One region of the Actinotalea sp. JY-7876 genome, then DNA from elsewhere that is predicted to be linked to it. Evidence: riboswitches for the same ligand, from Rfam matches in the RefSeq annotation. Region 1 holds a riboswitch; each other region holds the start of a gene.
The links. A riboswitch is a leader RNA that binds a small molecule or an ion and turns the genes downstream of it on or off. The one in region 1 is predicted to bind cyclic di-GMP.

Region 1 (10,391 bases):
GTCCGAGCTGCTCGGCAGCGACGCGATGCGGGAGCTGGTGACCGAGCTCCGCGGACGCTTCGAGACGATCGTCGTGGACACCCCTCCCGTGCTGCCGGTCACCGACGCGTCGGTCGTCGCGACCCACGCGGACATCGTCGTCCTCGTCGTCCGGTACGGCGGGACGACGCGCGAGCAGGCACGCGCCGCCGTGGAAGGGCTCGCCGCGGTCGGTGCACCGCTGGCGGGCACGATCCTCAACGGCGCGCCGAGCGCGGTGACCGCGGGAGGATACGGCGCCTCGGCGTACGCGACGACGGGGCGCGCGCCGCGCGCCCCGGGCGACGCGCAGGACCAGGAGGCTTCGCCGACGACCCGCGAGCAGACACCCGCGGACGGCCTGCCCTTGGCTCCGGGCACGCCAGTCTGGCGCCCAGCCCCGGCCGACGAGGACCCGGGGGCCGAACGCCGCACGGCCGGTGAGGCGGCCCCGGAACGGTCCGTCCGCGCCGACCGCTGAGATGCTGCTCGCACTCTGGGCGGGTGGGTGCGCGGCGCTCGCCTGGGCGACGCGCCGCCGACCGGTCGTGACCCTCGTCGCGATCCTCGGCCTGTGGGTGGGCATCCCCGCCGCAGCCGGCCACCTCGTCACCGGGCACGAGACGGGCCCGCTCGGCATGCACCCGGCCGCCTGGCTGGTCGTCGCCATGCTCGTCGCGCAGGCCATGCACGCGCCCCGGCGCCTCTCCCAGGTGGCCGGCGAGCACGTCCTGCTCGTGCTTACCCTCGGCCTCGTGACGGCGGTCGCGGCCTTCACCACCGTGCAGGCCGGCTCGGGTGGCCTCGCCCTCCTGCTCGACGTCGTCGTGGCCCCGCTCGCGCTCTTCCTCCTCGTGCTGGCGGTCGTCGACGGGGACGCGGGGCGCCTGACCCAGGTGCGGACGGCGCTGCTCGCGCTGGGCGGCGCGGCCGCCGCGCTCGCCGTCGTGCAGTGGTTCGCGGGGAGCATCCTGCTGTACCAGAGCTCGCACGAGACCCGGTGGTGGTTCCGGCGCGAGGGCTTCGACCGCTGGATGGCCACGTTCGACCACCCGCTGACGCTCTCCATGTTCCTGTGCGTGACCGCGCCGCTCATCGTGGGACTGCGGCGCACGTCGCTCCAGCTGGCCCTCGTCACGCTCTTCGCCGCCGGCGTCGCGATCACCCAGTCACGCTCGGGCGTCGTCGTCATCGCGGTCGTGGCCGTGTGGGTGGTGCTGCGTTCCCCGGCGCCGGCGCACGCCCGGCTGCTCGGGCTGTGCGCCCTCGCCGGGGGCGCCGCGGCGCTGCTGTCCACGAGCCTCGTCGAGGGCGTCGGGGAACGCTTCGCGGACGACACGGGATCCACCGGCGCCCGCACCGACGCCCTGAGCTTCTTCGGCCGGACGTGGCGGGAGTACGCGGTCGTCGGCCACGGCCTGACGTCGAGCTACCGGATCGCGTCGCAGGGTGGCCTCGCCACGAGCCTCGAGAACTCGTTCCTCATGTACGCGGTCGACATCGGGACCGTCTTCGCCGTCCTGTACTTCGGTGCCCAGGCCGTGCTCGTGGTCCGGGCCTGGACGCGTGGGGACCGCCTCCCGGGGGCGCGCCAGGGAGCGCTGATCGCGTTCCTCCTGCCGCTCACCTACAGCGCCCTCGCGTCGCGGTCCGCGGTCGGCATGATCCTGTGGGTGGCGCTGGCGCTCGGGGTGGCCAGCACCCGGCCCGGCACCGGGCCGGCGGCCGGTCAGGGAGCGGTGCCCGTGCCGCTGTCGCGGCGGACCTCGATGGCTGTGCCGTCGTCCGCGTAGACGTTCCCGCTGGTGATGACCGTCAGGTCGGGCGTGGTGAGCACCGTGAACCAGTTGTTCTTCCCCGCCATGGGCGTGTTGCGCATGTCCCGGGCGAACGTGTTGTTGGTGACCTCACCGAAGTTCATCGGACCGGTCTTCTGGGACGTCACCAGCTTGATCGGGATGTGCGCCCCGTCCACCCAGTTCCCGTCGATCCGAGAATTCGTCACCGCATTGACGTTCGGCGTCAGGATCACACCGAATCCACCCTGCGGGTATGCGTAGTTCTGCGTCCCGGCCGTCGTGGACCGCCACACCGACAGCGTGTTCCCGAGGATCTGGATGTTGGAGCCACCCTGGATCTGGATCGCGTCGTTGTGCGTCTGGTTGTCCGAGTGGTTCGGGTCCGGCGAGAAGTAGGCCAGGTCGTGGACGTAGCTCGACTCGACCCGCACGTTCGCCGCCGTGCCGTGGATGTTGTAGATGCCGAACCCGTCGACCACGTTCCAGGTGTTCACGCGCCGCGCGGTGTAGTCGTGACCGAGCATCCCGTTGATCCAGTACGACGGGAAGTCGGGGACCAGCGTGACGTCCTCGACCACCAGGTTCTTGACGCGCGCGTCGTTGGCGTTGATCAGACCGGTGTCGAAGGACCCCGGACCGCTGCCACGCACGCGCGTGTTGCGGATGGTCACGTCGGCGGCCTTCACGGTCACGAAGCCGTACACGTCCAGGTTCTCCAGCACCGTGCCGGGCTGCGTCACCACGATGTCCCCACGATGGGTCTGGAGCCGCGAGCCCGCCCTCACGCCCGTGCTCGACGCGTCCGGCTTCACCACGTCCGGGGCCGGCGCCGTCACGAGGGGGGCCGGCGCGAGCGCGTACGCCGACGGGACCTGGCTGCTCGACGCCGCGGCGGCGGGCATGTCGAGCGCGCCCGGAACCGGCGCCCCCGTCAGGGTGACGGCCGCGAAGGGCGCCGCGTCCGCGGGCGCGAGGACATCGCCGGCCGAGGGCGTGGCCGCCGGGACGGCCACGGTGGCGCGAGCCGCGACGGTGGGCGTCGGGGCGACCTCCGCGGCGGCCGTCGGTGTGGCGACCAGCACGCCGGCCAGGGCGAGCGCCACCATCGCGCGACGGCCGGAGGGCGCGCGTGCGCCGCGCCGGGCCGAGCGGGACGGTCGAGGCTCAAGCACAGGAGGTGCTCCGTCGATTCGGTAGCCTGGCGGACCGCGGGGGTTCCATGGCTTTGCGCCCCTGCCTCGCGACAGGTTTGCCATTCTCGTGGACCACCGGATCGTACGTGGGCCATTTCCGCCGGTCCAGCACGTCGAGGTGGCGTCACCCGCACGGATCAGCCCGGTCCGGGTTATTCGGACATTACGACGGAATATCTCGGGACCGTCCGCGAATGGCTCGCCCGCGCAGTTTCCGGGTCATGCACCGGGCACCGGGCGCCACCGCCACGTGCAGGACCGCCGCCCCGCCGCGCCGCGCGGTCGCACGGCGGAGCCGTCACGGGTCGTACCGGATGCCGAGGTCGCGCCCGAGCGCGAGCGGTCCGGCCCCGTCCGCCCAGACGTTCCCCGTGAGCGACGAGTCGAACGTGACGCCCTCGCGCACCCGGATGACGTACCGGGAGCCACGTCCGTGGTCGAACTGGTTCCGCCCGAAACGGTTCCCGGTGAGCGTGCCGAAGTGCATGCGCTCGTAGCCACCGCGCGAGACCGAGACCGAGGCGTAGCCCCCGTCGAACCAGTTCTTCGTCACCGTGGCACCGGTCACCGGCGCGACCGTCGGCGTCACCATGAGGCCGGCGCCCCGGTTGCGGGCGTCGTAGCTCTGGTCGCCCACGGCGGTCGACATGAACGACTCGAGGCTGTTGCCCGTGATGCGGATCGCCGAACCGCCCTGGATCTGGATGCAGTCGTTGTGGCTCGGCCCGCCGTCCTGCTGCGGGTCGCGGGCGAAGTAGCTGAGGTCGTGGCACCAGCTGCTCTCGATCACCACGTCGACGGGTCCCCCGCCGTTGCCGGTGTCGAAGATGCCGAAGCCGTCCACGACGTGGTGCACGTCCACGCGCCGGGCGGTGTAGTCGTGCCCGAGGATGCCCGTGATCCACGGCGACGGCTGCTTGGGCACGAGGGTGGTGTCCTCGATGACGGCGCCGCGGCAGGCCGCGTCGAGGCAGCTCACCAGACCGGTGCTGTAGGAGCCGGTCCCGCTCCCCCGGACCACGGAGTTGCGGATCGTGACGTCGGCCGCGCGGATCGAGACGAAGCCGTGGATGTCCTTGCCGTCGATGACGGTCCCGGGCTCGGTGATCACCAGGTCCCCGTCGTGCCGCGTGAGCGGCGTGCCGTCGGGCACACCGGTGGTGGCCGCCGTCGGCTCCACGGCGCCCACGGCGGGCGGGGGCGCCGGGCTCGGCGCCGGCGTCGGCGTCGGCGTCGGCGCGGGCGCGGCGGGTGGCGGCACGGGAGCGGCGGGTGGCGCGGCGGGCGCGTCGAGCGGTCCCACGAGGCCCAGGAGCGTCATCGTCACACCGACGCTCGCCGAGGTGTTCCGCACGGTGAGCGCACCGTCCTCCCCGAGGCGCACGTACGCGACGTTGGTGCTGTCGCGGCCGGGGTACGGGTTCAGGACCGAGGTCGCGGCGCAGGCGCCCGCGACCTGCGTCCCGGGGCACACCGTGAGGGCGGTGCCCCCCTGCGCGTCGTGGGCGCGGACCTGGATCTTGGCGGCCGTCGCGCCGGCGGGCGCACCGGCGGCGCGGATCGTGCGCGACTCCCCCGCGGCCAGGGTCGCCTCCAGGAGCGGGGCCGAGGCGGCGTGCACCTTCCCGGTGTCGGCGGCCACGAAGAACCCCTGGAGGTCCGCGTTGAGCCGGACGGAGCCGCGGTGGTTGTAGAGCACCACCTGGTCGCCGCGCGGGCCACCGAGGCCCACCACGGCGAAGTTCGACCGGTTGGCACCCGGGGCCGGGTTGAGCACCGAGGTCCTGGCGCAGTCGCGGACCGCGGTGCCGGCCGGGCACGCGGAGACGTAGCCGCGACGCGTCGCTGCGGCGTAACCGAGGTCGAGCGCCACCGCCGTGGCGCCGTCCGGGACGTCGGGGACCGTGAGCGTCACGGTCTGCTGCACGCCGACGCCCTGCCAGGACATGATCCGGCGCGGGTCGACCGGGACGAACCCGTCCTGGTCGGCCGTCGTCGCGTCGAGCACGAAGCCGTTGAGGTCGACGTAGACCGTCACGCCGCCGCTGCGGTTGCTCAGGGTGACCTCGCCCCCCTCGCTGAGCGGGGCGAGGACCTGACCGGGCGTGACGGGTCCGGGTGACGCCGCCAGCATCGACTCGGCGGGGCAGGTCTGCGCCGCACCGCAGGTGCTCAGCGTCGTGACGGCGCTGGCGTCCGCCGCCGTCACGTTGAGCACCGCGGCGGACGCCTCGGCAGGAACGGCGGGCACCCGCACCGTCACCGACTCCCCCGGCTCCAGACGCGAGGTCAGGAGCCGCACCGGCGTCACGGTGCGGATCGTCGACACGTCGGCGGCGGGGCGCATCGCCGGGGCCGCGGCCGGCGCGCCGGACGTCGCTGCAGGGCTCACCGCGGCCGACCGGCTGACCCGCTCGGCGGCCCCGCCGGGCAACGGCCCGGCGCCGGCGGTGACGGTCAGGGCGAGGAGCAGAGCGAAAGCGCGCGCGACGCCCCGCCGGGTGGCCGGCCGGCCACTGGTGGCGTGCATCCGCATCGATCGTCCCCCCGTGCGACAGGCCGGCCGGCGGGCGCCGACGGCGGGCTCCGGTGCCCGCCGGGCGTCGACCGCGCGGCCGTCTCCCGCCGGGCGGCGGGAGGCCGTGACAGACGCTAGGCCGATCGGGTGATGACCACCAGGGTCACGACGACACCCGTGCTCGCGCGTCCTGCGCGGCCGCGCGGGACACCCTGCGGCCGCGCGCGCATCGTTGCAGGTGGTGCCCGTTTTGCTACCCTTCGCGGGCGGACCGGCGGCACGGCCCGGCGCGCACGGCCCGGGCTCGGATGTGATGCGGATCACATCCCGTGTCCACGGGCGGAGGTGGCCGGGGCCCGCGTCACCACGTCACCGCCGCGTCCCGAGGCCGTACCGAGGAGGGTTCGTGCACGACGCCGCGACGGACGTGGCCCGCCCGGTGGTCGCCGTCTGGAAATCGACCTGGCTCGCGCCGTCCCAGACGTTCGTGCGCGACCAGCTGGCCGCGATGACCCGGTGGCGGCCCGTGACGATCGGCGAGCGTCAGGTCGCCGACGGCATCGCGCGCGCCGACCTCGCGCCGTTCCCGGACGGGCTCGTGGGCCGGGCCACCCGCCGGCTGAGCCGGGCGACGGGTCACCGCGGCGTGTACGAGCGCTTCCTGCGCCGCGAGGGCGCGGCCCTGGTCCACGCCCACTTCGGCACGAGCGCCGTGGGTGTCCTGCCCGTCGCGCGCCGGCTCGGGCTCCCGCTCGTCGTCACCTTCCACGGGTACGACGTCACCCAGGAGCCCACGCGCGGCGAGGCCGGACGGCGCTACGTCGAACGCCTGCAGGCGGTGTTCGCCTACGCGGACCTCCTCGTCGCTGTCTCGCAGCATCTCGCCGGACGCCTCGTCGAGCTGGGAGCGCCCCCGGAGAAGGTGCGGGTGCACCACATCGGCGTGCCCGTGGCCGGCGCCGTGGAACCCGCGGCGACGAGGGACGGGATCGTCTTCGTCGGCCGACTCGTCGACGTCAAGGGTCCCGCGGACCTGCTGGCGGCGGTCGAGCACCTGGACCGCGGGCGGGACCTCCGCGTGCGGGTCGTGGGCGACGGGCCGCTGCGCCGCCAGCTCGAGGAGCAGGCCGCGCGCGCGGGCCTGGCGGTCGAGATGCTCGGCCGGCTCCCCTCCGAGGGCGTCGCGCGCGAGCTGGCCCGGGCGGCCGTCTTCTGCGGCCCGTCACGCACGACCGCGACGGGTCAGGAGGAGGCCTTCGGCATCGTCTTCCTCGAGGCGGCCCGGCACGGGCTGCCGGTGGTGGCGTACCGCCACGCCGGGGTCCCCGAGGCCGTCGTGGACGGCGAGACCGGCCTCCTCGCCCCCGAGGGCGACGTCGGGGCGCTCGCCGCCCATCTGCGCACGCTCCTCGACGACCCGGCTCGGGCGGCTGCGCTCGGCGCGGCGGGCCGCGAGCGCGTGCTGCGCGACTTCGACGTGCGCACGCAGACGGCACGCCTCGAGGACCTCTACGACAGCGTGCTGGACGCGCGGCCCCGCGGCTCGCGCACCCGGCGCCCTCCGCGCACGCGCTAGCGCCGGGCTCCGCGGGACCGCACTAGGCGGACGACCTGCCGCGACCGGGCAGCACGGCGAGCACCCATCGGCCCGTGCGCGCGGTCGACCTCCGGTGCACCGTCGCGAGCACGACGGCAGCCGCGGCGCCGTACGCCGCGGCACCGGTCGCCAGCGTCAGGGCCGGGCCCGCCGACGACTGCGCCACGAGCGCGTAGGCGGCCACCCCCCACAGGGCGGCGTGCAGCGGGGGCAGCACCGCGCGGGCCTGCTGACCCGCCGTGACACCCGCGAGGCGCCGCTGCAGGTGCAGCAGGACGGGGCTGAGTGCGAACCCGGCGACCGTGTACCCGATCGCCACGCCGAGGACGCCCCAGCGCAGCCCGACGACGATGCCGGCGACCTGGACCGCGGTCGCGAGGAGCTCGTACCGCACGAGCAGGGAGACCTCGCCCGTCGCCTTGAGGAGCGGCCCGGTCACGTACAGCACGGTCTCGCGCGCGCCCGCCACCGCGAGGACCGTCAGGAGCGGCGCCGAGGGCAGCCATTGCCGCCCGAGCACCACCTCGACCAGCTCCGGGGACGCGACCGCGAGCAGCCCCATGGCCGGCACGGTCACGACGGCGAGCATCGCCGTCGCCTTGACGAGCGCGTCGGCGAGGAGCTCGCGGCGCCCCGCGAGCCGGGAGAACGCCGGGAACATCACACGGGAGACGGTCTGACCGACCAGCTGCACCGGGATGACGAGGACGCGGTACGCCATCCCGTAGTACGACAGCGCGACGACGCCGAGCACCCGTCCCACGAGGATGTTGTCGATGTTGCGCGAGAAGTACGCGATGCCGTCCGTGGCCATGACCCGCAGGCCGAAGGGCAGCAGCGCACGGACCTCGCTCACACGCAGGTTCGGCACCGGCCCGCGCGCCGACCACAGGAGGATGGTCGCGACGACCGCGTCGACCGTGACGACCTGGAACACGATCGAGGTGGCCCCGGCTCCGCAGAGCGCGGCCACGACACCCGCGGCGGCGCCCGCGGCGGCGCCCGACACGTCGGCGACCGCGATCGCGCGGAACGTCAGCGACCGCGCCTGCATGGCCCGGGGCGCGATGGCCAGGGACTTGACCACGAGGCCGAGGCCGAGGAGGCGCAGCACGGTGGTCAGCTCCTCGACCCTGAAGAAGTCGGCCACCCAGGGCGCGACGACGACGGTCAGGCCGGCGAGGAGCACGCCCGCGACGAGGTTCGCGCTCGCGACGGCGCCACCGGCCCACCGGCTCAGCACGGGCCGCTGGATCAGGGCGGACGCGAGCCCCTGGTCGAGCAGCAGCGTGGTGAACGTGACGTAGATCGTCGCCGCGCTGATGACGCCGTAGGTCTCGGGGCCGAGCACCCGGGCCAGCACGACGCTGGAGACGAGCAGGAACGCCTGGCGCCCCGCGACGGCGATCGAGTTCCACTGGACCGCCGAGGCCGCCGTCCCGCTGCCCACCGCCGCCTGGTCGGCAGGCGCCACGTCGCGACCGCTCACGGCGCGCCGCTCACCGCGGCCTCGAGGGCGGCCACGGCCCGGCCGCGGTACCGGGCGGGGTCGTGCCGGTCGCGCGCGGTGAGCGCGTCGGCGGCCGCCGCGCGCGAGAACTCCGGCCACGCGTCCCGCACCCGCCGCACGGCACCCGCCAGGGCCACCGGGTCCCCCGGGCGGACCTGCTGCGCCGAGCCGTAGCCCGCGGACGCCTCGCGCAGCCCGCTGGTCTCGCTCACGACGACCGGACGCGCCGCCAGCACCGCCTCCACCGCCGTGTTGCCGAAGGGCTCGTCGACCACGGAGGGCACGACGGCGACGTCGGCGTCCGCGAGGAAGGGCCACACCGAGGCGTGGAAGCCCCGCAGGTGCACGGAGCCCTCGAGGCCCAGCTCCTTCACGCGGTCGCGCAGCCCCTGCTCGAACCACTCGTAGCCGGGGAACACGGCGCCGACCACGTCCAGCCGAGCCGGGCACCCGGTCCGGTGGAGCTCGGCCAGCGCCTCGACCGCGACGTCGACACCCTTGCGGGCCGACAGGCGCCCCACGTACAGCAGGCGGACGGGCCCGTCGATCGTGCGGCGCGCCGGGACGACCTCGGCGGGCCCGGGCACCCCGTTGTCGACGACGACCGCCCGGCGCACCGCGGCGGGCAGCGACGCGCGCAGGACGTCGACGCTGAACCGGCTGTTCACGACGACGCTCGTGGCGAGCACCAGCGGGAGCGCCATGAGGCGGCGCACGATCGCGGGCGCGCCGGTCTCCGCCTCGTGCACGTGGACGACCACCGGGCGCCGCATGAGCCGGGCCAGGATCGTCCACAGCGGGACCGTCACGGTGCTCACGTACACCGCGTCGGGCCGGAGCCGCCCGAGGAGGGCCACGCCCCGTGCCGCACCGAGGACGGTGTCCGCGACGAGGAGGCCGAAGCCCGCGGGACGCAGGGCGCTCTTGCGCAGCACGGGCGAGCGCGTGCGCCGGACCTCGGCGCCCAGCGCCCGCAGCTCGGCGACCAGCGGACCGTCGTCGCACAGCGTGACGACGACCCGCCAGCCGGCCTCGCGGAAGCCCGCCACGCTCTCGAGCATCACGCGGTCCGAGCCGTAGAGCTCGGCGCCCGGGTGGGCGACGAGGACCGTCCGGCCCGCGGCCCGGACGTCCGGCGCGGGGGCGCGACGCCTCACGGCGCCGACGGATCCGTCGCGACGAGGTCGTCGAACGTCACGGTGAGCGGGAAGGTCGTGGACGACGCGGACACGTAGGAGACGAGCCCGACGCCGCCCGCGGCCTGGAGCGCCGCCGTGGAGTCGGTCGCGGTGAGCTGCCACGTGGTGGGCTCGGGTGTGCCGTCCTTCCAGACGCGGGTCCGCAGGGTGGTCGGCGACGTGCCCGTCACCTCGAGCCGGATGTGCAGCTGCTCGCCGGCAGCGAGCCTCACGCCCGGCACCGCACCGACGGCGAGCGTCGTCTCGGCGCCGTCCACGCGCGTCAGGTACACCGTCGCACTACCGTTCGCGGCCACCTTGACCTTGGCTCGGTAGTCCGCCGCACCCACGCGGCGGCCGACGAGCGACACGAACAGCCCGCCGCCGTCCGCCACCGGCGCGACGGTGGTCCGGACGCGGACGTCCGTCGAGGTCGAGGAGACGCCTGGCAGGAACGCCGACACGCCGGCGCCCGCTCTCGGCAGGACCATCCGGCCGGCCCCCTGCGCCACCGAGAAGGACGACGCCGCACCGACGAGCGACCACGCCCCACCCGTCGCCGCGCCACCCCACCCGCC
Region 2 (10,391 bases), 240 kb from region 1:
GGGACACGGCGGCGTGGGGACAGGGCGGTGGCCGGACAGGGCGGTGGCCGCGGTGTTGGATCGGGGCATGGCCGTGCTCCTGGACCCGCCGCTGTGGCCGCGGCACGGCACCGTGTGGGGCCACCTCGTGAGCGACGCGTCCCTCGCCGAGCTCCACGCCTTCGCCGACCGTGCGGGCATCCCGCGGCGCGCCTTCGACCTCGACCACTACGACGTGCCCGCCGAGCGCTACGCCGACCTCGTCGGCCACGGCGCGCGGCTCGTCGACAGCCGGGAGCTCGTGCGGCGCCTGCGCGCCTCGGGCCTGCGGGTCCGCGCGCGCGACCGTGCCCGTGAGCGCCCCGTGAGCGCCCCGCGACCTTCGCCCCGCGAGCGCACCGCGTGACGGTGCCGCAGGCACCCCCCGGGAACGCGAACGGCGGGTGCCCCCGAAGGGACACCCGCCGTCGTCAGTGCGAGCGCGCGGCTCGGACCCCGACCGGGAAGGTCAGAAGTCCATGCCGCCCATGCCGCCACCGTCGCCACCGGAAGGAGCGGAGTGCTTCTCCGGCTTGTCGGCCACGACGGCCTCGGTGGTGAGGAACAGGGCGGCGATCGACGCGGCGTTCTGCAGCGCCGAGCGCGTGACCTTGACCGGGTCGTTGACGCCCGCGGCCAGCAGGTCCTCGTACACGCCGGTCGCGGCGTTGAGGCCCTGACCCGCCGGGAGGTTGCGGACCTTCTCCGCCACGACGCCGCCCTCGAGGCCGGCGTTGATGGCGATCTGCTTCAGCGGGGCGTCGATCGCGAGCTGCACGATCCGCGCACCGGTCGCCTCGTCACCCACGAGCGCGAGGATGTCGGCCTGCTCGAAGGCAGCCTTGCCGGCCTGGATGAGGGCGACGCCACCACCGGCGACGATGCCCTCCTCGACGGCAGCCTTCGCGTTGCGGACGGCGTCCTCGATGCGGTGCTTGCGCTCCTTGAGCTCGACCTCGGTGGCCGCGCCCGCCTTGATGACGGCGACGCCGCCGGCGAGCTTCGCGAGGCGCTCCTGGAGCTTCTCGCGGTCGTAGTCCGAGTCCGAGTTCTCGATCTCGGCGCGGATCTGCGCGACGCGACCGGCGATCTGGTCGGCGTCGCCGAGGCCCTCGACGATCGTGGTCTCGTCCTTGGTGACGACGACCTTGCGCGCCTGGCCGAGCAGCTCCAGGCCCGCGTTCTCGAGCTTGAGGCCCACGGTCTCGGAGATGACCTGGCCACCCGTGAGGGTCGCCATGTCCTGCAGCATCGCCTTGCGACGGTCCCCGAAGCCCGGCGCCTTGACGGCGACGGAGCGGAACGTGCCGCGGATCTTGTTCACGACGAGCGTGGCCAGGGCCTCGCCCTCGATGTCCTCGGCGACGATGAAGAGCGGCTTGCCGGACTGGATGACCTTCTCCAGCAGCGGCAGCAGGTCCTTGACGTTCGAGATCTTGGACTCGACGAGCAGCACGTAGGCGTCCTCGAGGACGGCCTCCTGGCGCTCCGCGTCGGTCACGAAGTACGCCGACAGGAAGCCCTTGTCGAAGCGCATGCCCTCCGTGAGCTCGAGCTCCAGGCCGAGGGCGCTGGACTCCTCGACCGTGATCACGCCCTCCTTGCCGACCTTGTCCATCGCCTCGGCGATGAGCTCGCCGATGGCCGGGTCGCCGGCGGAGATGCCCGCGGTCGCGGCGATCTCCTCCTTGGTCTCGACCTCCTTGGCGGCCGAGAGCAGCTGCGCCGTGACGGCGTCGACGGCCTTCTCGATGCCGCGCTTGAGCGCGATCGGGTTGGCGCCGGCGGCGACGTTCCGCAGACCCTCCTTGACGAGGGCCTGGGCGAGCACGGTGGCGGTGGTGGTGCCGTCGCCCGCGACGTCGTCCGTCTTCTTGGCGACCTCCTTGACGAGCTCGGCGCCGATCTTCTCGAGGGGCTCCTCGAGCTCGATCTCCTTGGCGATCGAGACACCGTCGTTGGTGATCGTGGGGGCGCCCCACTTCTTCTCGAGCACGACGTTGCGGCCCTTCGGGCCGAGCGTGACCTTGACGGCGTCGGCGAGGGCGTTCATGCCCCGCTCCATGCCGCGGCGGGCCTCCTCGTCGAAGGCAATGATCTTGGCCATACGGATGGTCCTCCGGTGTTGGCGGTGTCCTGGGCGCCGGCGCCCGCGACGGACGGCTCGGGCCGCCCGCGGTCACATCCCGTCGGGGGCCCGGACCTCACCTCGGCCCAGGGTCTTCTGTCACTCTCGGGTCGAGAGTGCTAACTCATTATTGGCACTCTCACCCGGCGAGTGCAAGCGCCGTGGCGCCGCCGCCGCCGCGCCTCAGGGCGCGAGGCCGGGCGGGCGCTCGATGCCGAAGCTGCGCGCGAGGACGCGCCGCGCGGCGTGCCAGCCGCCCATGCCGTGGACCCCGGGCCCCGGCGGCACGGCAGCGGAGCACAGGTAGACGCCGTCGGCCGCGACGAAGGGGTCCGGGCTCAGGACGGGCCCGACGAGCATCCGCGGCAGGGTGATCGCACCACCCGCGATGTCGCCGCCGACGTAGTTCGCGTTGCCCAGCTCGATCCGCGCCGCGGGGGTGCACCGCGAGGCGACGACGACGTCGCGGAAGCCGGGCGCGTACTGCTCGATGCGCGCGGTGACGGCCTCGGTCACGTCCGCGCGCGACCCGGCCGGGACGTGCGCGTACGTCCACAGCGGGCGGTGCCCGTCGGCGGTCGCGCGGCCCGGGTCGCCCACCGACGGGTCGCTCGCGAGCACCATGGGCGGCTCGGCGTGCCGGCCCTGCGTCAGGGCGTGCTCCGCGGCGGCCATCTCGGCGCGCGTGCCGCCGACGTGCACCGTCCCGGCCCGGCCCACGCGGGGGTCGGCCCACGGCACCGGACCCGAGAGGACGAAGTCGACCTTGGCCGCGGCGTTCCCGTGCCGGTACGCCTGGTAGCCGCGCGCGGTCCCACGGCTCAGGCGGGCGCCCATGACCGCGGCGACCGCCGAGGGCGAGGTGTCGAAGACGACAGCGCGCGCGGGTGGCAGGTCGCGCTGCGTGCGCACGAGGTGACCCGTGCGGATCTCGCCCCCGTGCGCGCGCAGGTCCGCCACGAGCGCGTCGGTGATGGCCTGCGTGCCCCCGAGCGGCACGGTCCAGCCGACGGCGTGCGCGAGCGTGCCCAGCAGCAGGGCCGTGCCGGCCCCCGCGATCGAGGGCAGGGGCGTGATCGCGTGCGACGCGATGCCGGTGAGCAGCGCGGGCGCCGTCTCCTCACGGAACCGGCGGTCCCAGAGCGGGGCCACGCCCTGCTCGAACGCCCGCAGACCGAAGCGCACCGCGGTCACCAGGTCGCGCGGGAGGTGGCGGCGGTCGCCCAGGAGGAAACCGACGAGGGCCTCGGCGTGCGCGACGAGCGGCCCGAAGGTCTCGAGCCACGCGCCGCCGTCGACGCCGAGCTCCCGCGCGGTGCGGTCGAGGTCGCGGTAGGCGATCCCGGCCCCCTGGGCCAGCGGCTGGGCGTACGACACCTCGGGCGCCACCAGCTCGACGCCGCGGGCCGCCAGGTCGAACCGCCGGAAGAACGGCGAGGCGACGGCCATGGGGTGGACGGCGCTGCACGTGTCGTGGACGACGCCCGGCCACAGGCCGAGGTCCGCCGTGCGGGCGCCCCCGCCCGGGTGCGGCTGGGCCTCGAGCACGACGACCTCGAGCCCCGCCCGCGCGAGCGTCACCGCGGCGGCGAGGCCGTTGGGTCCGGAGCCCACGACGACGACGTCCAGCGCCCGCGTCATGCACGCTCCCGTCGTCCGTCCGTCCCGTCCCCCGCATCCTCACCGCTCGGGGCGGTCGCGGCGACCGCAGGCGGCGGCCCGGGCGGCCGCCTGCGTCGCACGACGCGGTCGGCTCAGTCCTCGTAGTCGGCGGCGAGCACGACGACGACGCCTTCGGGCGCCTGCTCCGCGGACTCCTGCACGGCGGTGATGCCGAGGGTCTGCGCGACGAGCTCCGCCGTCGTGACCTGGTCGGGCGTCGCGTAGTACACGGTCGACGCCTCGAGGTCGTCGCCCTGCCAGTTGCCGGCACTCACGGCCGTGAAGCCGGCCTCCTCCACACGCTCGGCCGCACCGCCCGCGAGGCCGGAGCGGGACGTGGCGTTGAACACCTCGACGGGTGTGGCGAGGTCGACCGGGGGCGGGGGCGGGGTCGTCTCGACCGGCTCCTCCGTCTCCGGCTCGACGGGCACCTCGGCCTCGCCGGCGTCCTCCTCGACCGGCTCCTCCTCGGTGGTCCCCTCGTCGGCCTCGGTGGACGTCCCCTCCGCGGGCGTCCCCCCGGAGCCCAGCCCCTGCCAGTCGGAGAGCCACGTGACCGCGCCGTAGGCGAGGAGGGGGAAGACGACGAGGACGACCAGGAAGGGCAGCAGACGGCGGCGGCGCGAGCGCGGTGCGCGGTGAACGCCTCGTGGGCCGCCCCGGGCATCCGCGGCGTCGAACTCGTCCGCGGGGTAGGGGTAGTCGCCGGCCTTCACGGCGGACAGGCTAGCGGGCGCCCCGCCTCTCAGGCGTCGACACCCAGACGACGCGCGGTGCGGGCCCGCTGGCGGGACGCGCGCATCCGGCGCAGGCGCTTGATCAGCATGGGGTCCTGGGCCAGCGCCGCGGGCGAGTCGATGAGCGCATTGAGCACCTGGTAGTACCGCGTCGCGGACATGTCGAAGAGCTCCTTGACCGCCTGCTCCTTGGCCCCGGCGTACTTCCACCACTGGCGCTCGAAGGCGAGGATCTGCTGGTCGCGCTCGGAGAGCTCGGCGGCGTGGACCCGGGCGTCCGTGCGGTCCGCGTCGCGCGCGGTGGCCATCGCGTCCATGGGTCCTCCAGGGTGAAGCGGCGTCGTCGCCCGTCCCCGGGCGTCGGCTCATCGTAGACGCGGAATGACACGCGTGTCATTCGTCCCGGCGCGTCGGGATGACCCCCGCGCGGTGATCGAGTAAGGGAGCGCGGCGGCGGCTAGGGTCGCCGCGTGATCCGTCAGCCCCTCGACGCGCTCATGGCCCCGGACTGGGCCGCGGCCCTCGCACCGGTCGAGCTGCGGCTGCGCGAGATCGGCGACGCGCTGCGCGCGGAGTCCGCGGCCGGCCGGGCCTGGCTCCCGGCCCCCGACGCCGTCCTGCGCGCGTTCGCGCGGCCCATGGCGGACGTCCGCGTGCTCGTCATCGGCCAGGACCCGTACCCGACGCCCGGGCACGCCGTCGGCCTGTCCTTCTCGGTGGCGCCCGGGGTGCGCCCGCTGCCCCGCTCGCTGCAGAACATCCACCGCGAGCTCGCGGACGACGTCGGCGTCGTGCGCGGGCCCGACGGCGACCTCAGCGACTGGGAGCAGGAGGGCGTCCTGCTCCTCAACCGGGTCCTCACCGTGGGCACCGGCGCACCGGGCTCGCACCGGCACCTCGGGTGGCAGGACGTCACCGACCGCGCCGTCACGGCGCTCGTGGAACGGGGCGGGCCGCTCGTCGCCCTCCTGTGGGGCCGCGACGCGCAGCAGGTCCGCCCGCTGCTCGGGGGCGTCCCCGTGGTCGAGAGCGCGCACCCCAGCCCGCTCTCGGCGTCCCGGGGCTTCTTCGGCTCCCGGCCGTTCTCCCGCGTCGACGCGCTGCTCGCCGAGCAGGGCGCGCCTCCCGTGCGCTGGTCCCCCGACCAGCAGACCCGACCGACCGGCGCCGCCCCCTCCCCAGGGGACGGCGCCACGTCGGGCGCCGCGGTCCTGCGACCGCGAACTAGCTGAGGACGACGCTCACCCCCGTGAGCTCCTCAGCCGGCACCGGCACGTTCGCCGGCACCGGGACCGTCGTCTCCGACGCACCGATCACTGCGGACAGCTCGGCCAGCGCGACCCCCCCGGGCCCGCTGAGGGTCACGACCACGTCGTGTCCCTCGCAAGCGGTGTCCAGCCCCGACAGCCGGGCCCCGCTCACGCCGTATCCCTGCAGTGCGGCGTCGTAGGCGACGTCGTACCGGACCTCGATCTGCGACGAGCTGCACCCCTGCACCCCGTCCTCCCCCACCAGGACCTGCTGACCCCCCAGGTCGACCCCGGCCGCGGACGCCGTCCGCACGCCCACCAGGGCGAGCGCCACGAGTGCGACCGATGCCGCCTTCCTCGTCCGTCGATCCATCTCCACCCTCCTGGTGGTCCACGTCACCGGATCCGTCCGGTGATCCCCTGCGCCGACGTCCTGCCGGCGGTCGCACGCCCGGGGGCGTGCGGGAAGCGTCCTGAGAACGTGCTCAGGAGGCGGGTAGGCCGAGGCCGAGGGGGACGCGCGCGGCGTCGTGGCACAGAGGAGTGGAGCCGGATCGCACGGGAAGCGTGCTGCTCATGGTGGACCTCACGTTCGGTGGCCCGGCTGACCCGAGGGGTCCCGTGGCTTTGCGTCCCCACCTCGCGGTGGGTTTGCCCTTGTCGCTGACGAGCCAAGAGTGACCCATCACACGCCGGCGGTCCAGCCCCCCTTCCGGCTCCGCGCCCGGATTGGGCGTCTGTGTCGCATCGGCGCACACTGGGAGGCGTGGAATTCACCCGGACGCCGCACGGCGACGACGAGCAGCCGACCGCACCGCCGGGCCGCACCGCGCCGTGGCGCCGCTACGTGGCGCTGGGCGACTCGTTCACCGAGGGCCTGTGGGACGTCCCCGGGGGTGCCCCGCCGACCACCACCACCGCCGTCGACCCCACGCTCGTGTGCCGGGGCTGGGCGGACCTGCTGGCCGCGCACCTGGCCGAGCGCGCCGGCATCGGGCAGGGCGACGCCCCGGTGCAGTACGCCAACCTCGCCGTGCGGGGTCGCCTCCTGGAGCCGATCCTGCGCGAGCAGGTGCCGGCCGCCCTCGAGCTGCGTCCGGACCTCGTGAGCGTCGTCGGCGGGGGCAACGACATGCTCCGGCCGGCGGCGGACCCCGACGTGCTCGCGGAACGCCTCGAGGCGGCCGTCGCGCGGCTGCGGGCGGCCGGCGTCGACGTGCTGCTCGCGACCGGCATGGACGCCAAGGACAGCCCGGTCGTCCGGCGCACGCGGTGGCGTGCGGGCGTCTACAACGCGCACATCTGGTCGATCGCACGCAAGCACGGCGCCTACGTGGCGGACGTGTGGGGGATGCGCTCGCTTCGCGACTGGCGCATGTGGGCGCCGGACCGGATCCACCTCACGACCGAGGGGCACCGGCGCGTCGCGCAGGCGGCCCTGGTCGGCCTGGGGCTCGAGCCCGACGACGCCGCCTGGGACGACCCGCTCACGCCGCTGCCGCCCGTGCCGCTCGCGGCGCGCGTCCAGCAGGACGCGGAGTGGTTCCGCGAGCACGCCTACCCGTGGGCGACGCGACGCCTGCGGCGCCGGTCCAGCGGTGACGCACGGCGGCCCAAGCGGCCCGAGCTCACGCCGGTGGAGCGCTGAGCCCCGCAGCAGGGTCCCGGCTGGATCACGAGCACCGCAGGATGTTCCTGCTCCCGAAGATGTCCGTCCAGCTGTCTGCCATCAGGACGACGGAGCGCTGCTGACCCGCCGACACCGTGCGGATGTTCCCCGTGCCGCGCAGCACGAAGGTCGGGCGCTGCGCGCAGCCGGTCTGCGCCGCGACGTTGGACGGCCCCCAGAGGACCTCCGGCGTGCCCCCGAAGACGGGGTGCGCCAGGTCGTAGACCAGCTCCCACGCCCCGCCGGGCGTCGAGGGCGAGGTCACGACGACCGTGAAGCTGCGACGCTTCGGGTCGGCGAACCACGAGCGGTCCGCCACCTCGGTGACGACGGCCGTGCAGGTGGCCGCGGGGTTGTCGACGATCCGGCACGTGACCGGCGGCGCGTACGTCCACGTCGTGGCCAGGTTCCAACCGTCGACCGTCGCGTGCACCCGGACACCCGCGGACGGCTGGTACGCGGGGACGACGACGTCCTGCACCTGCGCGGCCAGGACGACGCTCGCTGCGTGCTTCGCGGCGCCGGAGGCGTCGACCAGGGTCAGCTGGAGCCGTCGGCCGACGCAGTCGGCGGGCACCGTGAGGCGCACCCGCGTCTGCGTCGTCGCGGCCGGGTCGCTCACCGTGGCGCCCGCGCCGTCGCCGCACGGGCGCGAGGCCGTGAAGGCGTCGATGACCCCGCCCCTGACGGTGAGCGAGGAGGCGCTCCCGAGCGTCGCGCTGCCGAGCACAGCCACCAGGAGGACGACGACGACCGCGAAGCGCTTCCTCACGTCGTCCCCTCCCTTCTCGACCATGCTGTTGACCTGCTCCGTGCCCTCTAGCGCGGCGCCCCGACCGGAACCTGCTCGGGCTGGACCGGCGCCGCGTCCGCGGCGTCGCCTGCACCACCGTCGGGAGGGTCGTCCTTCGAGGGCCACAGCAGGGACGCGCCGGCGATCACCAGCACGGAGACCCAGGTCAGCGGGCTGAGGAAGATCGACGCGATCCCGCCGACATGGGGCAGGTGGAGCACCGCCGTGCCCAGCACCTCCTCGCCCGCAGGCTCGAAGGGGTCGACCCAGTCGTTGTTGTCACCCTGGAGCTCCCAGCCCGCGGCGTCCCCGCCGATGACCCGGTGGATGATGCGCGAACCGCCGAAGCCGTCCGGCCGGTAGACCATGACGTCACCCACCTCGACCGGGCCGCAGCGCGAGACCACGAGGTCACCGGTCTGGTAGGTGGGCAGCATCGAGTCGCCCGAGACGATCGTCAGCGTGGTGCAGCCCCCGAGCGAGGACGGCCACAGCAGCCACGCGAGCGTGACGCCGACGAGCGCGAGCACCACGTCGCCGGCGCGGCGCAGCAGCCGGCGCGGGGTTCCCGCGCCGGCCGCGTGCGCACCCGGCCTGCCCGACACGACGTGCGGGTCAGCTCAGCGACTCAGTGGGTCACTTGGTGATGACGACGGCGACGGACTTGATCTCCGCGGCCGGGATGACCGGGCTGATCGCCGTGGAGGTCCACGTCTGCCCGATCTTCGTCGCCGTGAACTCGACGGTCGTCTTGTCGGCCACGACCGAGACCCGCATGTCGCCGTCCGCACACGCGGCGTCGATGCCGGAGATCGTCAGGGTGTCGGCCTTGTACGCGTTCGTCGGCGCGGCGGCGTAGCTCGACGTGAACTTCGCCTGGACGCCGTCGGCGTCGCACGACGCGCTCGTGGTCGTACCGGCCTGGATCGTGCCGCCGCTGACGTTGAGCGTCGACGCGGACGCGAGAGAGAGGCCCGCGACGCCGACGACGGCGAGGGCGATGGCGGCGGACTTACGGCGTGCAGAAGCCATGGGGGTGTGTCCTTCGAGTCGGGCGGCGGCAGCACGTGGGGGCGCGCTGCTCGCAGTGGGGGGACGACCGGTGGGTGGCCGGTCACCAGGCACATCGGACGGTGGGTGCCGTCACTTGAACCCGGCGCTGAGATTCTCCCGAGCCCGGCCGGCCCCGACGCTGCGACCTGCACCTCGACAGCCGATCTGTGAGGCACCTCACAGGACACGGGGGACCGCCCTGGGCAATCCCGACACCCGCGCTCACCCGATCGGAGCACTCTCCGCAAGAGCCGCCACGCCCGTGTCAGGAGTGCGGTTCTCTGCAGTGCGTGACACGAGAGCCTGGGACGGGGGCAAGCGACCGTTGAGGAGACTTCGAGGTTGAACGACTGCCAGCCTGTTGGCTCGGGCTGCAGAGGAGCCGTCGAGACCGGAGATCTAACGCGGGTGCCGAACATGGCGCGAGGGCGTGGGCCAGGCCCCGAGTCAGCGCTGTCCGGCCCTTGCGAACTCCTCGCCCTATCGCGCCAGGGCTTTCCGGGCCCGTTCGGCCCGACCTCGGACGTCGACCTCCTCATCGACCTCAGCGGCGAGACCGTCGGGTCGCTGTGGACGTTGCTCACCCTTCGCGACGCGCTGAAGGTGCCCGGGGAGCGGCTCGACCTGTGGGCGACGACCGCGCTGAAGCCGGACGTTCTCGAAGACATGCTCGCTAGCGCGATCCGCCTTGGGCGTCCGTGACTGACAGAAGGTCCGCTGCTCCTACCATCGCGCCGGCTTCGCCAGCTGGCCTCAAGGCCGCGACCCGCTCGTACCGGTCGATGAACCGCGCCTCAAGGACCGCGCCCATCGGCGGCAACACCACGCGCCACCAACTCACGCCAGAACAGCCGGGACTACGCCCCACTGCGCCGGCCCTCCGCGGTAGCGCAGAGGGTCTCGCCGCTGATCGTGGTACCTCCCGGCCCGGCGTAGAGCTCGATGACCGCACCCGAGGGCGCGCGACCGCTCAGGACGGTGGCGCCACCGATGTCACGCTCGGTCACCTCGTACCCCATGTCGGTCCAGAACTGACCTACCTGGTCGACCCCTGCGCGAACGTCAGGCAGAGCGACGTCCA
Region 3 (10,391 bases), 1.8 Mb from region 1:
CCGGTCGAGCGCCGCGGCGATCTCCGTCACCGGCTCGTACATGCCCGTGTAGGTGACGCCCATGATCGCGACGACGCCGATCGTGTTCTCGTCGACGTACTTCTCGAGCTCGAAGCCGTCGAGGACCTTGTGCTCCTCGGTGATCGGGACGTATCGCGCCTCGACCTCGAAGTAGTTGCAGAACTTCTCCCAGCAGACCTGCACGGCGCTCGACATCACGAGGTTGGGCCGGTCCGTCGCCTTGCCCGCCGCACGGCGCGCGTGCTGCCAGCGGCGCTTGAGCGCGAGCCCACCGAGCATCGCCGCCTCCGAGGAGCCGATGGTCGAGGTGCCGATCGTGTGCTCCGGGTCGGGCGCGTGCCACAGGTCGCCCAGCATGGTCCAGCACCGGGTCTCCACCGCGGCGGTCTGCGGGTACTCATCCTTGTCGATCATGTTCTTGTCGGCGGCCTCGAGGTAGAGGCGCGACGCGTACTCGTCCATCCACGTGCCGACGAACGTCGCGAGGTTCAGTCGCGCGTTCCCGTCGAGCATCGCCTCGTCGTGGACGACCTGGTACGCCGTCGACGGCATCGACTCGTCGTCCGGCATCCGGAACTTCGGTAGCTCGGTCGCCTCGCCTGGACGCGCGAAGACCGGGTTGAGCTCGACGACGTCCGGCTCGTCCTGCCGGCGCGCGACTCGACGCGTGTTCGTGACCATGGTGCCCCCCTAGTGAACGTGGCCCCGCACCTGGAGGCCACTTACCACTGTAAACGCCGTGATCTGGGACGCATCTCGTGAATCGGGCACGGGCACGAGTCCGGTGGCGCCCGGCGGGGGCCGGCCGCCGGGGGACGCGGTCAGGCGAGGGAGAGGAACAGCTTCTCGAGCTTGGCCACGTCGAGCGTCGGCGCGGCGTCCTCGTCGCCGGCCGCGGGCGCCGTGAGGCACTGCCGCATGCCCGACGCGATGATCGCGAACCCCGCGCGGTCCAGCGCGCGCGAGACTGCCGAGAGCTGCATGACCACGTCCTCGCAGTCGCGGCCCTCGTCGAGCATCCGCACGACGGCCGCGAGCTGCCCCTGCGCGCGCCGCAGGCGGTTCGTGACCTTGACCATCTCGTCCTTGTCGAGCTCCATGCGGGGTCTCCTCGTGCGTCAGGCGGTCAGCGGGGGCAGGTGCACTGCTCGGCGCGGGGCACGTCGGCCATGACGTCGTCGACGTGCATGCCGCATCCCTCCCACGTGGTCTTGCGGCAGGTCGCGCAGCGGACGGGGTAGCACATGGTGGTCTCCTTCGAGCTCGGCGGGGTGGCGCGGGCGCTCAGGCCCGGGTGAGCCGCGGGTGGACGGCGGTCAGCGTCAGCCAGCCGCCCGAGAGGTTGCGGGCGTCCAGCCCCGCGGCGAGCAGGACGCGCGTGGCGATGTGCGACCGCACGCCGCTGGCGCAGTGCACGCTGACGGGGCGGCCGCCGGCGGCGTCGCGCACCTCGTCCAGGCGCGCGCGCAGCTCGGTGTGCGGGATGTTCAGCGCGCCCTCGAGGTGGCCCCGGCCGTACTCGGCGCGGGAGCGGACGTCGAGCACGAGGGTCTCGGCCAGGACGGCGTCGAGCTCGTCCGGGTGCCACTGCGGCATGGTGCCGTCCAGGACGTTCTGCGCGACGAAGCCGAGCATGTTGACCGGGTCCTTGGCGGACCCGTACGGCGGCGCGTACGCGAGCTCGAGCTCGGCGAGGTCGTCGGCGGTCATGCCGGCACGCAGCGCGGTCGCGAGGACGTCGATGCGCTTGTCGACGCCGTCGCGCCCGACCCCCTGCACACCGAGGAGGCGCCCGTCGGGGGCGAACGTCGCCACGAGGTGGACCTGCTCGGCGCCGGGGAAGTAGCCCGCGTGGTGACCGGGGTGGATCCGGACGACCTCGTGCGCCATCCCGGCGCGCCGCAGGTCCGCCTGGCCGGGGCCGGTCATGGCGGCGGTGAGCCCGAAGACGCGCACGATCGCGGTCCCGAGCACCGGGGCCTGCGGGGTGGTGCGGCGTCCCAGCATGGAGTCCGCGGCGCGTCGGCCCTGCCGGTTGGCCGGTCCGGCGAGCGGCACCGGACCGAGCGCACCGGTCACGGCGCGGGTCACCTCGACGGCGTCGCCGACGGCCCAGATGTGGGGGTCGGAGGTGCGCTGGTCGGCGTCGACCCGGATCGCGCCCGTGGGGCCGAGGTCCAGGCCCGCGTCGCGGGCGAGGTCGCTCGCCGGTCGCACGCCGACGTTGACGACGACGACGTCGGCCGGGACGTCGGTGCCGTCCGAGAGCGTCACCGTGACCGCGCCGTCGTCGTCCCGCGCGGTGATGCGCCGCGCGGACGTGCCCACGTGCAGGTGGACGCCGTGGGCCGTGAGCTCGTCGGCGACGAGCGGCGCGAGCTCGGCGTCCAGCGGGGGCAGCACGTGCTCCGCGAGCTCGACGAGGTGGACCTGCAGGCCGCGCGCGACGAGCGCCTCGACGGCCTCCAGCCCGATGAACCCGGCGCCGACGACGACGGCCGTGGGCGGCGTCGAGCCCGCGTCGCGGGTCAGGGCCGCCACCCGGGCGTCGAGCGCGTCGAGGTCGGGGACGGTGCGCAGGGCGTGCACGGACGGGTGGTCGAGCCCGTCGATCGGCGGCCGGACGGCGACGGCACCCGGCGCCAGCAGGAGCGCGTCGTAGGAGAGGGTGTCCGGCCCGTCCGCGGTGAGCACCGTGACGGTGCGAGCGGCCGGGTCGACGGCGGTGACGCGTGTCCCGGTGCGCACGTCCAGCGCGAGGGCAGCGGCCAGGGATGCGGGCGTGTGCAGGAGGAGGGCCTCGCGCTCCGCGATCTCGCCGGACAGGTGGTAGGGCAGGCCGCAGTTGGCGAACGAGACGTAGTCGGACTGCTCGAGGACGACGATCTCGGCGTGCTCGTCCAGCCGCCGGGCGCGCGCGGCGGCGCTCATGCCGCCCGCGACACCTCCGACGACGACGATCCGCGCCGGGGCGGTGGGAGGGGTCGTGGACATGCCTCCACGATACCCCCGGGGGTATGGCGGGGTGGGTCGCGGGGCGTGTCCTGCCTCACGATCACCTGCGGCAGGGACGGGTCACGCGTCGTCACCCCGGGCGATGCGGGCCGCGCGGAGGTGGGCCGTGGGTCGGACGCCGCGCGCGTGGCGTCGGTCGCTCGGGCGACGTGCCCGCCGGGGCTCCCCGCCTAGCGTCCGGAGCGCCGGCGCGGCACACCCGCCGCACCACGGACCCGAGGAGATTCCATGCCCACGAGCACGAGGCCGTCCCGCCGCCTGTCGACGACGCTGCTGGTCCTGGGCGTCGTGCTGTCCTTCTCGTCCGCCGTCTGCTTCCTCCTGCTCGACCTGCCGGGCGCGGGCACGGCGCTCTTCACGGGCGTCGTCGTGGTGGCGGCCGTCGGGTTCGTCGCCGAGCGTGCGGACGAGCGCCGGCGCGCCGCGTGGTTCGCCGCCCGGCACGGGTCCGTCGCCGCCGTCGCCGCCGGGCTCGACGTCGACGCGGTGCGGCGGTGCCGCGACCAGCAGGGCGAGGTGAGCGCCGTCGTCGCTGTGCGCAGGCAGCAGCCGGACCTCACGCTCCTGCAGGCCGTCGAGCTCGTCCGGTCCCTGTGAGGCCGCGGGGCCGGGGTGCGTCGACCGGCCCCGCCGGGCTAGGGCTCAGCGCGAGCGAGCGAGCAGCCCGGCGAGGTCCTCGAGCGGGGCCGGCCGGCCCAGCAGGTAGCCCTGCGCCCGGTCGCAGCCCGCCAGGCGTGCGGCCTCGTACTGCGCGGGCGTCTCGATGCCCTCGGCGACCACCCGGGCACCGTCGGCCTTCGCGGCGGCGACGATCTCGCGGACGACGTCGACCGTGCCGATGCTCGCGTCGTCCATCGCGGCGGTCAGCGCGCGGTCGACCTTGACCTCCCCGACCCGCAGCTGCGCGAGGCGGCCCGGGGAGGAGGCGCCGGTGCCGACGTCGCTCACCGAGACGCGCACGCCGCGACGGTGGAGCCCGAGCGCGACGTCGCGCGCCGCGTAGATCTGGGCGAGCACGTCGCGCAGGCCCATCTCGACCGTGAGCAGCTCGATGGGCAGGCCGGCCGCCCGCGTGGCCTGCTCGACCTCGGTGAGGAAGGTGGGGTCGGTGAGCTGGGAGGCCGTGACGTTGACGGCGACCTCGATGGTGCGGCCGCGCGAGGCCAGCCAGGCGCCGTCGCGGCACGCGGTGCGCAGGGCCCACGTGTCGATCATGCCCATGAGACCGTTGCTCTCCGCCAGGGGCAGGAACTGCCCCGGCGTCATGAGGCCGTGGTCGGGGTGGGCCCAGCGGATCAGCGCCTCCATGGCGACCACGCGGCCGTCGCCCAGGTCCAGCTGCGGCTGGTAGTGCATGCGCAGCTGGCCGCCGCCGAGCTCGCGCTGCAGCTCGACCTCGAGGGCGTCGGGACGACGGTTGAACAGGCCGAGCGCGAGCTGCGCGGCGCCCTGGTCTGCGTCCAGCGCGGTGTCGGTGTTGGCGGCGCGGTCGAGCGTGGCCATGCGTGTCCCTTCGGTAGCCCGGCCGACCGGCGTGCGGTCCCGTGGCGTTGCGGCCCCGCCTCGCGACGGGTGTGCCCTTGTCGTCGTCCCGGTGAGGGACTGTCACTGAGTGTGAGCGCGGCGCGGGCGCGCGATGACGCGAGAGTTGCGGTTGCCGCCGCGGGTTCACCCGCTCGGCCCACCGGGGCGGGTCAGCCGCGGGCGATCGCCACGATCGTCGCGACGGCGGGTGCCATGACGTCGAAGACCTGCGCGTAGACCGCGTCCCCGCGCCGGTACGGGTCGACGACGTCGTCGGCGTCGGGCGCGACCGGGGTGCGCCCGCGCTGCGCCGTCGCGAGCGGGACGAGCGCGGCGAGGCGCTCGGCGGGGGTCCCGGCCGGCAGCTGCGCCGGGTCGACGGCGGCCGCGAGCCGGGCGAACTCGAGCAGCGTGAAGGCGCGCCGCACGGTCGCCGGTGCGGCCTCGACGACGGCGCTGCGGTGGGCGCGCGTCAGGGCGAGCACCAGGTCGGCGTCGCGCGCGAGGCGCTCGGTGAGCTGCCGGGCGGCGAAGCCGTCCGCGGTGCCGCCAGCGGTGGTCAGCAGCGGGACCATCGGCTCGGAGACGGGGTAGCCGACCATCGCGTGGGTCCCGGCGCTGGTCACGCTCACGCCGGAGTCGGGGCCGAGCCCGGCCGCGAGGAGGCGCTCGACCGCGGGGGAGCGGCAGATGTTGCCCGTGCACACGGTCAGGATCGAGAAGGTGGCGCGAGACGTCGGTGCGGAGGAGTCGGTCGTCACGGGCACAGTGTGGCGGGTCGGGGCGCCGCGCGTCAGTCGGCGTCGTGGCCGTGGTGGTCACGCGCGCCGCCGCGATGAGTAGGCTCGGCCGCTGCACGGGGTCAACCAGAGGAGCCAGTGGTGACGAACGCCGGGGGCGTGGAGGCCGCGCCCACCCGCCGTTCGCGCCGGGCCGCGGAGGCGCCGCGGCACGCGTCCGCCGCCCGACGTCGCCGACGCCGCCCCGTCCTGACCGCCGTGCAGTGCCTGCTGGTGCTGCTCGTCGCGTGGGCCGGGTGGCTCGCCCTCGACGCGCTGCGCGCCCGGGAGGAGCTGCTCACCGCGGCGGGCCTGGTGACGCAGCTCCAGGACCAGGTGCTCGCCGGTGACCGTGCCGCCGCCGAGACGACCCTCGCCGACCTCCAGGACCACTCGGACCGCGCCATGGCAGCAGCGCACGGCCCGCACTGGTCGGCCGCGAGCGTGCTCCCGTGGGTGGGGCCGAACGTGCGCGCGGTCCAGGTGGTCAGCGAGGTGGTCGACGGGCTCGCGGACCGTGCGCTCCCCGGGCTCATGGACGCCACCGCCATCGTGGACCCGTCGGCCCTGGCCCCGGTGGACGGGCGCGTCCCCCTGGCGCCGCTCCAGGAGGCCGCGCCGGCGGTCGTGGCCGCCGACGCCGAGGTCCAGAGCGCGGCGGAGCGTGTGGCGTCCCTGGACCCCGCGGCGCTCTGGGGGCCGCTGGCCGGCCCCGTCGCAGACCTCACCGGCCAGGTGAACGCGGTGGCGATGACCACGGCGACCGCCGCCAAGGCCGTCCAGCTCTTGCCCCCGATGCTCGGCGCGGACGGCCCGCGGTCGTACGTCCTGCTGGTGCAGAACACCGCCGAGCCGCGGGCCACCGGCGGCATCCCGGGCGCCGTGATCCTGCTGGAGGCCGAGGGTGGGGCCGTGCGGGTGGTGGAGCAGCGGTCCGGCGGTCCGTTGGTCGAGCTACCGGAGCCCGTGCTTCCGCTGACCGCCGCCGAGCAGGCGCTCTTCGGCGAGGACCTGGCCTCGGACATCCGCGACGTCACGTTCACGCCCGACTTCCCGCGCACCGGGGAGCTGACGAAGGCGATCTGGGAGCAGGAGCTCGGAGGGACAGTCGACGGCGTGCTGTCGGTGGACCCGGGGACGCTGGCGCTCGTGCTCGGCGCCACCGGCCCGGTGCCGCTTCCGCCCGGCGCGGTGTCCGACGCGGTCGGCGGCTCGCTCACGAGCGAGAACGCGGTCGAGGTGCTGCTCAACACGGTCTACCTGCTGCTACCGCCGGCGGAGCAGGACGCGTTCTTCGCCGAGACGTCGCAGGGCGTGTTCTCGGCAGTCGTCGGAGGCCAGGGGTCTCCGGCCGCCGCGGTCGACGCCTTGGCGGAGGCCGCACGACAGGGCCGGCTCATGGTGTGGTCGGCTCGCGAGGAGGAGCAGAATGCACTTTCGGGAACGGTTCTGAGCGGTGAGCTGCGCGGATCCGCAGGTAAAAATCCTGTTATCGGGGTGTTTCTCAACGATGGCAACGCCGACAAGATGGGGTACTACCTCGGCTTCGAGACGACCCTGGGCGGCGGCACGTGCTTCGCCGACGGAACGCGGGAACTGGTCGTCACGGTGACCCTGCGGAACGAGGTCCCGGGCGATCCGGCGCAGCTGCCGACGTACGTCACGGGGACCGATCCAGATTTCCCCAAGGGGCATATCCAGATGAACGTGCTGGTCTACGCCCCGCACGGCGGCCTGGTCGACGAGGTCGAGTCCACGGCGGGCGAGCCGGGAATCACGTCACAGCGGCACGACGGGCTGGCGGTCGTCGGGCGCACGGTCACCCTCGCGCCCGGCGCCACCGAGACCATCACCTATTCGGTCCTGTCGGGACCCGAGCCCGGGAATCATCCTGAAATGCGGACAACCCCGGTTCCGCGCCGGGTGACTTCTGCGCCCGCCCTTCCCATGTGCACGTGAGGCCCGCTAGAGTTCCGGCAGCCACCGAGTGATCATGCTCACGGTACCCCCACACGCTGCAGCCCCAGGGAATCTCACATGAACCGTCGCCGTATCGCCCTCACCGTTCTCGCCGCCGCGACCCTCGCCGTCGCCCCGACCGCCGCGATGGCGTATGACGCGCCGAGCTTCAACACCAGCACCACGGACGCCACGCCCACCGTCGGCGAGGCATTCACCATCACGACGAATGGCACGACGGCCGGTGAGGCCTACACGCTCACCATCACGTCGAACCCGGCGTCCATCTCCAACGACGCCATCACGATCGCGGGCACGAAGTCGCTCGCCAAGACGGCGACGGGCTCCTCGGTGACGTACAGCGTGACGCTGTCGGCCGCTGGCACGTACACCGCTCAGGTGTTCGACGCTGCGGGCAACCTGGTCGGCGACGAGGTCCTCACGGTCACGGCTGCCGGTGCTGCTGCCGGCGCCCTCCCCGCCACGGGCTTCGACGGGGTTGAGCTGGCCGCTGGTGCCGGTGCCCTCGTGCTCGCGGGCGCAGGTGCGGTTCTCGTCGCGCGCCGCCGCCAGACGGCCCAGGCTCGCTGATACGCCAAGCGTGGAACGAAGGCCGGGTCCTTGGACCCGGCCTTCGTTGTTTCTCCGGTCGAACGTCGTGCCCGTGCTCCTGAGGGCGAGGGGCGCGCTATGGACAAGGACTCGCGTGGCCTCTGCCGACCGCCGGGTCGGGATCTCCCACCTGCAGCCCGGCAGCGTGAGCACCCCTGATGCCCATTGAGCGTTTCGCCACGGCATGGAGCAAATGCGCGAGCCGCACGGGAGCGGCCATGGCAAAGAGCTCGATGTCGAAGGCAAGTCCGGCGCCAGAGTCGCGCACAGGCTTCTGACAATCGCTCGTCGTGCCGGTCGTCGAATGACGCAGGCACGCAATGCGCGGGCACCGTGAGCTCAAGTGAGGAGCTCTCCACCTTCCGCGACCAAGGCGGTGTTGGGCCCACCGGCGCTATCAGGTTGGTTCCGCCCTCTCGTTCGTCACTTCTCCATCGCAAGAACCGTCGCAGCATCATCGGGAGAAGCGACCGAGAGACGCAGGAGGATGAGTTGAGGGGCGGATTGTCAACGACGGCTGAAATGGCCCCCTGGCGACGTGAGTTGTCGAGGGTTCGTCGCACACCACTCCTGGTAGGTCACGGGTGTGGACATGGGACGACGGGGTCGTAAGCGTCCACGTTCAGAGCCGAGGACCGCACCCGCGTCGAAGCCCCCTGAACGGCCGGCCCGCCGAGTCCTCGGCTGGCACACCGGCACAAGTCTTCGGCGACGCCGTGCCATCGCCACCCGGTCAGCGTTGGGCGACCGACAGAAACCACCCTCGAACCCGTCCGACGCTAAGGGTCCGTTTCAGACGACGGCGACACGGACACGCACTACCGCCAGGTCGTCATTCCTCGCGGTCTGCACTCAGGGGCCCGCCCGGCCACCGGCTACTCCCGCTAGCGGTTGGTGACGGCCCGAAGAACGCCTCCACCGATCCCTCAGGCCGGGGATCCTTACGCGATGCCCTCCGCGACACGCGCTCGGGGTCGCGCGGCGGTGTGCTCGCTTGGACCGTCCTGGCTTCCTCGGCGGCACGCGCAGACATCCGCCGACTCCGCTTTGCCTCGCTCGTCGGCTCAAGAGGCGAGTAGTCGTAGTAGGCGTAGCTCCCAGCGCTCTTCGCGGGGACGCGGTTCAGGACCAGCCCAAGGACGCGGGCCCCCACGGTCTGAAGGGCACCCAGTGACTGCTTCAGCTCGTTCTGGTGAATTAGGTGCGCCCCGACCACCACAATCGCGCCCCCCGTGAGCCGCGCGAGGATCGCCGCGTCCGTAACCGGTAGCAGCGGCGGCGTGTCGATGATCACAACGTCGTATCGCATACTCAGCATGGCGAGGAGGTCGGCCATGGTGCGCGAGCCCAGCAGCTCGCTCGGATTTGGTGGGATCTGGCCGGACGGAAGCACGTGCAGGTGCCCGTTCCCCCAGGGCTGAACGACGTCCTCCACCGCGGCGCGACCGATGAGTACGGTCGTCAGGCCGACGCTGCCCTCGAGTTCCATGTACTTGGCGACGGATGGACGCCGTAGATCAGCGTCGACCAAGAGGACCTTGGTCCCCGCGTCCGCGAGCGTGATCGCGAGGTTGATGGCGGTGGTCGATTTTCCCTCTCCGGGGAGTGACGAAGTCACCACCATCGTCTGGAGATCATCCGTCACGTCCAGAAACTGGAGGTTCGTTCGCAATCGGCGGAAGGACTCCGAGCGTTGACTGTGCGGGTTTGCCACCGTCAGGAGCGGGGACTTCGCTGCGCTGTCATCCTGGGTGATGGTTGCCACAACAGAGGTGGTCGATACCTTTCGCAGGTCAGCCTCGGTGCGTACGCGTGTGTCAAGGAGTTCTCGCAGCAGAGCCAGGCCAAACCCAAGCGCCAGGCCCACGCCAGCGCCGAGGGCGAGGTTGATCTTCACATTCGGGCTCGCGGGCTCGAGTTGGGCGGAGGCAGACCGCACGGGACTGATCTGAACCGGCGACGGAGCGCCATCTGGCTTCTCGAGCGCCGTCACCTGAGTCGCCAAGCTCTCGGAAGTTGCGTTCGCCACGTCGGCGGCCAACTCCGGGCTCCGGCTCGTTGCGGTGATGTTGATCAGAACCGTGTCGAGGGGGTTGTCCGCCGTGACGGTCTCTGCGAGCGCGTCTGGAGTCGTGTCGAGCTCCAGCTGCTCGATCACGGGGATCAGGACCCTAGGGCTCGTGGCCAGATCCGTGTACGACTTGACCTGGCGCTGCGTGAAGTTGCTGCCTTGGACGAGGTCCGATGTCGTTCCCCCCGCGCGGACCGACACGAAGACCTGAGCCCGCGCCTCGTAGGTCGGAGTCATCGCGAGGGTGATTCCCACCGCGGTGCCGATCGTGAGCAGCGCGATGAGCAGGATCGACCGCCAGCGCTTCCGCAGCACCGCGATGTAGTCCTGAAGTTCCATCGAGTGCTCCCCGTCGTTCGGTGTCGTGCTGAAGGTCCGCGCACCATGATCTCACGGCGGGAAACCGGGAT

Region 2: another riboswitch for cyclic di-GMP. It lies ahead of H2O74_RS03050 (hypothetical protein); the one in region 1 lies ahead of H2O74_RS04150 (hypothetical protein).
Region 3: another riboswitch for cyclic di-GMP. It lies ahead of H2O74_RS12260 (EAL domain-containing protein); the one in region 1 lies ahead of H2O74_RS04150 (hypothetical protein).

What each region holds. Positions count from the first base shown of each region.
Region 1 covers NZ_CP059493.1:858,820-869,210, reverse strand. The annotation lists gene H2O74_RS04160 (polysaccharide biosynthesis tyrosine autokinase) at 1-499, shown strand, start outside; gene H2O74_RS04155 (hypothetical protein) at 501-1,811, shown strand; gene H2O74_RS04150 (hypothetical protein) at 1,748-2,923, opposite strand; cyclic di-GMP riboswitch class I at 3,007-3,081, opposite strand; gene H2O74_RS04145 (hypothetical protein) at 3,309-5,540, opposite strand; gene H2O74_RS04140 (glycosyltransferase) at 5,935-7,104, shown strand; gene H2O74_RS04135 (lipopolysaccharide biosynthesis protein) at 7,127-8,599, opposite strand; gene H2O74_RS04130 (glycosyltransferase) at 8,611-9,792, opposite strand; gene H2O74_RS04125 (PKD domain-containing protein) at 9,789-10,391, opposite strand, start outside.
Region 2 covers NZ_CP059493.1:614,972-625,362, reverse strand. The annotation lists gene H2O74_RS03080 (DUF4031 domain-containing protein) at 68-385, shown strand; gene groL (chaperonin GroEL) at 488-2,125, opposite strand; gene H2O74_RS03070 (NAD(P)/FAD-dependent oxidoreductase) at 2,330-3,787, opposite strand; gene H2O74_RS03065 (LytR C-terminal domain-containing protein) at 3,901-4,524, opposite strand; gene H2O74_RS03060 (DUF3263 domain-containing protein) at 4,554-4,853, opposite strand; gene H2O74_RS03055 (uracil-DNA glycosylase) at 5,019-5,777, shown strand; gene H2O74_RS03050 (hypothetical protein) at 5,770-6,168, opposite strand; cyclic di-GMP riboswitch class I at 6,387-6,461, opposite strand; gene H2O74_RS03045 (SGNH/GDSL hydrolase family protein) at 6,562-7,443, shown strand; gene H2O74_RS03040 (hypothetical protein) at 7,469-8,260, opposite strand; gene H2O74_RS03035 (S26 family signal peptidase) at 8,284-8,862, opposite strand; gene H2O74_RS03030 (hypothetical protein) at 8,894-9,289, opposite strand; gene H2O74_RS03025 (hypothetical protein) at 9,719-10,012, shown strand; gene H2O74_RS03020 (hypothetical protein) at 10,168-10,391, opposite strand, start outside.
Region 3 covers NZ_CP059493.1:2,654,876-2,665,266, reverse strand. The annotation lists gene H2O74_RS12280 (glutamate decarboxylase) at 1-702, opposite strand, end outside; gene H2O74_RS12275 (metal-sensitive transcriptional regulator) at 843-1,121, opposite strand; gene H2O74_RS12270 (FAD-dependent oxidoreductase) at 1,306-3,015, opposite strand; gene H2O74_RS12265 (hypothetical protein) at 3,265-3,633, shown strand; gene H2O74_RS12260 (EAL domain-containing protein) at 3,679-4,539, opposite strand; cyclic di-GMP riboswitch class I at 4,549-4,625, opposite strand; gene H2O74_RS12255 (low molecular weight phosphatase family protein) at 4,731-5,321, opposite strand; gene H2O74_RS12250 (DUF4012 domain-containing protein) at 5,442-7,298, shown strand; gene H2O74_RS12245 (LPXTG cell wall anchor domain-containing protein) at 7,377-7,889, shown strand; gene H2O74_RS12240 (polysaccharide biosynthesis tyrosine autokinase) at 8,743-10,320, opposite strand.